One region of the Bacillus sp. BC05(2025) genome, then DNA from elsewhere that is predicted to be linked to it. Evidence: riboswitches for the same ligand, from Rfam matches in the RefSeq annotation. Region 1 holds a riboswitch; the other holds the start of a gene.
The links. A riboswitch is a leader RNA that binds a small molecule or an ion and turns the genes downstream of it on or off. The one in region 1 is predicted to bind cyclic di-AMP.

Region 1 (3,420 bases):
AAAAATCTTCTTACTTTTTCAAATGATATGGAACTGTCGTAATAACAACATTTCTTTTATAGAGTAAATACGCACGAATGAGTAAGCTAGACTGATTATGAAGAATGTTATGCCAACCTTTTTTCGGAATGAACTGTGGTATAACGACAGTAACACGGTAATTTGATTCACTCGCTTTATATTGCACTGTATCAATAAACTTTGTTAGCGGTTGAATAATACTTCTATAATGAGAATGTAAGGTAACAAGTCTTACTTCAGGTTGCCACTTCTTCCATTTCTCTTCAAATTTCTTTTCTTCTTCTCTGTCAAAAGCAACATATACAGCGATAACTTGATCTGCAGAAAGAGCCTTAGCATAATTCAATGAATTTTCTACTACATGAGTCATACCAGCTACCGGAACGACAATTACATTTCCCTTAATCGGAACAAGTGGCTCACAAGTTTTTAAACTTAGTTGGTCTCCTACCGCATCATAATGCTTCTTAATTCGGTGGAACAAGAAGATAATAACAGGTAAGAAAATGAGGATCGACCATACTTGTGCAAATTTAGTTAAAAAGAACATACTCATTACGATAAAACTAATAACTGCACCAATCAAATTAATCGATAATCGTAAAATCCATCCTTCAGGTTTTTCACGAAGCCATTTTAATACCATACCAGTTTGAGAAAGGGTAAACGGAATAAATACACCTACTGCATATAACGGAATCAAATGTTCTGTTTGTCCTTGGAAAGCTACAATTAAAATAATCGAAGCAATTCCAAGTATAATAATACCGTTTGAGTATCCTAGGCGATCTCCTCTAATCGTAAACATTCTCGGTATAAATTTGTCTTTTGCAAGGTTAACTGCTAATAACGGAAATGCAGAATACCCTGTGTTAGCAGCAAGAATTAATATTAAAGCAGTTGTACCCTGTATGAAATAGTACATGAAATTACGTCCAAAAGTTTGTTCCGCAATTTGTGAAACAACTGTTACTTCTTTACTTGGAGTAATTCCGTAATAATAAGCTAAGAAAACAATTCCTGAAAATAAAACTGCAAGTAATGCACCCATTGCAAGCAATGTTCTCGCCGCATTGTTTGGTGCGGGATCTTTAAAGTTTGGAATTGCGTTTGAAATTGCTTCAACACCTGTTAAAGCAGAACTACCTGATGCAAATGCTCGTAACAGTAAGAACAAACTAATCCCTGCAACTGGTGTTCCAATCGGCGTGTGTAAGGCCTGCGACACTTGACCAGTTAAAATATTATAGATCCCTACCCCAATTAATATAAATAGTGCTAAAACGAATAAATAAACTGGATATGCTAAAACGGAAGCTGATTCCGTTACGCCTCTTAAATTTAATATCGTAATTAATATAACAAATATAACTGCAATAATTACTTTATGTGCATGTAAGCTAGGAAAAGCAGACGTAATCGCATCTGTACCTGCAGATACACTTACTGCAACAGTTAAAATATAATCGACTAATAAAGATCCTCCAGCTATTAACCCTGGATTCATCCCTAAATTTTCTTTTGATACAACATACGCGCCTCCGCCATGCGGATAGGCAAAAATAATTTGACGATAAGATAAAATAAGGGCTGTCAATAATACTAATACCCCAACGGCGATCGGAATTGAATACCAATAAGCAATCGCCCCAAGACCTGCTAAAGCAATTAAAATTTGCTCTGGTCCGTATGCAACCGATGACAATGCGTCAGAAGATAAAATAGCTAACGCCTTCGTTTTATTGAGCTTTTGTTCTCCAAGCTCAGTTGATTTTAACGGTCTTCCAATTAAAAATCTTTTAATAGATGAAACCACAGCTGTCCACTCTCCAATAATTTTGTACGAACTTTTCTGCTAGTTACAGCGGATAAACTATTTCCTCAGAAAACAAAAAATGTCTACAAGCCATAACGAAATAGACTTGTAGACATTATATTTTTTGTCGCACAAGCTCCACCTTCCTTCTCAATATAACGCTTACGAGGTTAGCTGTCGGATTCGGGCCTATGAGTAGCCCTACCTTTTTCAAGGATTCACCCCATTGGATTAAGAACTAATCCATAAGAACGGGTCCCCCGCACCATGCGGTTTCAGCGATTTAGAAAATTGAAACTGTGGATTATAATACTCCTTTATTTTCAAAATGTAAATAAAAATTTTTAAAAAGAAAAAAATTAAATGATTTCGCATAATTCGCCGGTAAACATACATAATGAATACTAAAAAATTGATAAAGGAGACCCACATGTCTAAAGAAAAGAAGCCTATTTTTTCCGATTCCTATTTAGATGCATTAGCAAATGAAATTAATCAATTATACGGTAAACGTGAACAGGAAATAAATTTGACAGATCGAACGAAAAGAAATAAATAATTTGTCATAAAAAAAGAAAGCAATACACTTATATATTGCTTTCTTTTTATTTTTTCATACATCTAATTCTATCGCTGATTTGTTAAAGGTCATTTCTTCATACACTTTCAAATTTTGATATACCGCACCTAATAATGGTGCTTCTATAGAAAATTGTTTTGTTACATTTAGTAAGTATCCTTGTAAGTGCTCGCCTTCAATGAACGAACCTTTTTCCATATCACGCTGCATCGATGACTTCATATTATACGAAATTTTATCAATTGTTTTCATATGTTCTTGGGCAATATTATCTTTAATTGGAGCTCCTATACATCTCATAATTTGCATACATTCTTCAAATAAGTTTTGGATAAAATCGCGTCCACCTTCGCTTTCACGAATCGGTCCTATCGGTGCCCGCATTAATGTCGTCACACCCGACATTACAGTAATAAATAAATATTTATGCCACATATCTTGCATAATGTTTTCACTTAAAACAAAACTAGATTTCGTACCTGTAAATGCTTTAGCAATATGCTTTATTCTCTCTGAATCTTGAAGCTGTATTTCGCCAAACACAAGTCTGTTGGCAACACTCATTTGTACAATTTCCCCTTGATCATTTAACGTCGTCTCGATAAAGCATAAACCGCCAATCACTTTCTCTTCACCAAATTCTTTTTGTAATAGTGATACATGAGCGATACCATTTAATAATGGAATGATGACAGTATTCTCACCTACAAACGGCTTCAAATCTTGGATTGCATCGTTTAAGTGATACGCTTTTGTTGAAAATAAAATGACATCAAATGAAGAAGGTTGATCTTCTTTCGTTATTAATTTCGGTTGGAAGGAAAAATCACCATTAACACTACGAATAACAAGCCCCTTTTCCTCTAATTGCTGTTTTCTTTTACTGCGAACAAGAAACGTAACATCTTCCCCTTTTTCGACTAATCGTCCTCCAAAAAAGCCTCCAACGCCACCCGCTCCTAATACTAAAATACGCATACAACATCCCCCTTTTCAAAATACA
Region 2 (3,420 bases), on a different contig from region 1:
TATGATTGCTAAGGGCGGTGCATCATTATTACAACAAGAAGCAGTACAAGCATTAAAAGAATATTTATTACCAGTAGCAACCGTTGTAACACCGAATGTTCCTGAAGCAGAAGTGTTAACTGGGATGGAGATTCATAATGTTGAAGATAGTAAGGAAGCTGCGAAAGTACTGCATGAATTAGGTACGAAATACGTGCTTATGAAGGGTGGACATGCAGAATATCAAGGTAATGAAGTAGTTGATTTACTCTTTGATGGTGAGCAATTTATCGAATTTAGAAGTGAACGAATTCCTTCAAAGCAAACGCACGGAAGTGGGTGCACATTTGCTTCAGCGGTTACTGCAGGACTTGCGAAAGGATACTCCATTGAAGAGGCAGTTCAAGAAGCAAAACGATTTATTAGTATAGCAATTGAAGAGCCATTGAATATTGGAAGTGGTCATGGACCGACGAATCATTTTGCGTATAAGATGAATAATACACGTGTATAAAGACATGAGAAGCCAGTTTGCTAACTGGCTTTTTTTCTGTTTACTTTTTCAAAATACAGGAGTAATATATCAGCCAGAATATATTTTTTGTAATACGCTGAGTCCAATTATATGGAGCGGAGGAACCAATTTGTGCAGTGTCACTAGGGGTGAATCTTTCAATTTTGAAAGTAGGGCTACTCTCAAAGTCCGAATCCGACAGCTAACTTCGTAAGCGTCTTGAGAGAGGACGGTGCCATGATGGATACATCGCTTCATCGATCTGATTAGTATAGGGGAATATCAATCTATGTTTGATTTCTTTTATGCTAAGGAGGATGAGGTACATGGAATTAACACTTATTTGTGTTGGAGAAGAAAGTAAGGTAAATAGTCTAATAGATTTAGTAGCATTTCAACATGAGTTAATTATTTTTACAGCAAATGAAGAGATAGCGGCTGAAGTTAGGAATTGTGGATTTGATTGGACGTATAGTTGTAGTCGGGAGCAGGATTTTACTAGTATTTGTGAGTGTATTAAGAAGGTAATTTTACTAGGTGATGAGCTTCCAATCGTTAGCTTCTTTACAGAACATATTCGCTTTTCTTTTCAAGCACCTATTACTGTTGTTACAAGAAATAAACGATATCCAGCGAGGCTCTATGAAACAATTGGAGCTACACTTGTTGTGTTTACGAATTGTGATAATATTTCTTTTTTATTTTTTGAATAGGGTGGGGGAAAAGAAGATGAAGGTGTTGTTACTAGGAGATATAGCGAATCGTTGGGCGGTATCGGTAGAGCGAGTTCAAGAATTGGTGGTGCTCGATCCTATTTTTCCAAGGCCCTATATCATATTGCCATCGAAAGACGCTTTATATTTAAAAACAGATGTTATCGAATATGAGCAACTACATGCAGAATTGTCACAAGTTTATATTCGCGGGAGAAATTTACGTGCTTTTTTACGAGGAGAATAAATAGGGAGTGAAAAAAGAGCGAATGCGAAGTGCAGCAAGCTATGCACTTCATATCATTCGCTCTTTTTATTTCGTATTTAAAAGATCATTTCTGTGAAAAAGAAAGAAAAGACGAGAAAAGAGATGAAAGAGTATTAATAATACCTGATGTAAGCGTTTAAACAGATAGATATATTCTTATTTTTAGTAATTTGCCTCTTTACAAGTGAAATATAGAGGAGTATATTTACTCTCATAAATCATTCATAAAATTTCCAAAAAAACCTAAAATCGCTGAGTTCCAGAAATGGAGCGGGGGAACCAATTTTGTGCATCGTCACTTGGGGTGAATCTTTCAGTTTTGAAAGTAGGGCTACTCTTTAGGCCCGAATCCGACAGCTAACCTCGTAAGCGTTTAGAGAGGAGGTTTACTTTTTGTTGTTCATTTTTTGAACACTGAGTAGAGCTCAGTGTTCTTTTTTAATATTTTGATGGTAAAATTCTACAAATGGAGTGAGGGATAGTTATGTTAGATGTTGTAATGATCGGGATTTTCGTTGTGTTAGTCGCATCGATGGCAAGTCTTGCAAGTTGGTCAGATAAAGTTGTGAAAGAAGGGAAGCAATCATGATGATTGCCTTATCGGTTATTGTTGCAGCAATTACGTTGTACTTAGTGTATGCATTATTAAATCCGGAAAAGTTTTAATTAGGGGGAGTCATTCATTATGATCTGGGTCGCAGTTGTTATTACAATGCTGTTGTTTATTCTTGTGGCAAAGCCAACGGGAATTTATTTAGAGAAAGCTTTTCAAGGTAGTAAAAAGCTAGATAAAGTATTCGGGCCTTTTGAAAAACTTATTTTTAAAATTACGGGTGTAAAAGAATACAATCAAACGTGGAAACAGTACGCACTATCATTAGTTTTATTAAATGGATTTATGATTGTTGTCGTATATTTCATTTTCAGACTGCAAGGAGTATTGCCATTAAATCCAGCACACATTGAAGGAATGGAGCCTACGCTCGCTTTTAATACAGCAATTAGTTTTATGGCTGATACAAACTTACAGCATTATAGCGGTGAAAATGGTTTATCTTATTTATCACAATTAATTGGAATTACATTTTTAATGTTTGCAGCACCGGCAACGACGTTAGCACTCGTTATGGCATTTATAAGAGGGCTTGCTGGAAAAGAACTTGGTAACTTTTTCGTTGATTTTACGAGAGCATTAACCAGAGTATTTCTTCCTATCGCATGTATTGCAGCACTAGTCTTTGTCGCACTTGGTGTACCACAAACGTTAGAAGGTGCCGTTACGGCACAAACGATTGATGGCGCAAAACAAAGTATTTTACGTGGGCCTGTTGCATCATTCGTAGCTATTAAGGAACTCGGAAATAACGGCGGTGGATTTTTCGGAGCAAACTCTACACATCCTTTCGAAAATCCAGGGCAAATGAGTAATATTTTGCAAATGATGCTTATGATGTTATTGCCAACAGCACTTCCGTTTACGTACGGACGAATGGTAGGCAATAAAAAGCAAGGACGTATTCTTTTCGTTTCACTATTCATAGTGTTTTTACTAGGGTTTATAACGATTATGACATCTGAATTACATGGGAATCCAGCGTTAAATGGAATGGGTATACAGCATGTACAAGGAAGTATGGAAGGAAAAGAAGTACGATTTGGAACGGTATTTTCTTCCCTATACGCAACAGTGACGACAGCAGCTGAAACCGGAGCCGTGAACACGATGCATGATACGTTAACACCAATTGGCGGGTTAGTACCGCTCGTAAATATGATGTTAAATACAGTATACGGCGGCGTTGGAGCAGGCTTTGTGAACATTATTATGTATGCGATTATCGCAGTCTTTATATCTGGATTGATGGTTGGACGGACACCAGAGTTTTTAGGTAAGAAAATTGAAGGTAAGGAAATGAAATTAATTGCGGTAACGATACTATTTCATC

Region 2: another riboswitch for cyclic di-AMP. It lies ahead of ACZ76X_RS10515 (SipW-dependent-type signal peptide-containing protein); the one in region 1 lies ahead of ACZ76X_RS14735 (APC family permease).

What each region holds. Positions count from the first base shown of each region.
Region 1 is NZ_JBWYRA010000004.1:106,441-109,860, reverse strand. Features, by position in the region: gene ACZ76X_RS14735 (APC family permease) at 11-1,837, opposite strand; cyclic di-AMP (ydaO/yuaA leader) riboswitch at 1,982-2,128, opposite strand; gene ACZ76X_RS14730 (hypothetical protein) at 2,268-2,396, shown strand; gene panE (2-dehydropantoate 2-reductase) at 2,451-3,395, opposite strand.
Region 2 is NZ_JBWYRA010000002.1:897,387-900,806, reverse strand. Features, by position in the region: gene thiD (bifunctional hydroxymethylpyrimidine kinase/phosphomethylpyrimidine kinase) at 1-493, shown strand, start outside; cyclic di-AMP (ydaO/yuaA leader) riboswitch at 579-726, shown strand; gene ACZ76X_RS10525 (hypothetical protein) at 820-1,206, shown strand; gene ACZ76X_RS10520 (hypothetical protein) at 1,223-1,453, shown strand; cyclic di-AMP (ydaO/yuaA leader) riboswitch at 1,715-1,860, shown strand; gene ACZ76X_RS10515 (SipW-dependent-type signal peptide-containing protein) at 1,959-2,063, shown strand; gene kdpF (K(+)-transporting ATPase subunit F) at 2,060-2,140, shown strand; gene kdpA (potassium-transporting ATPase subunit KdpA) at 2,160-3,420, shown strand, end outside.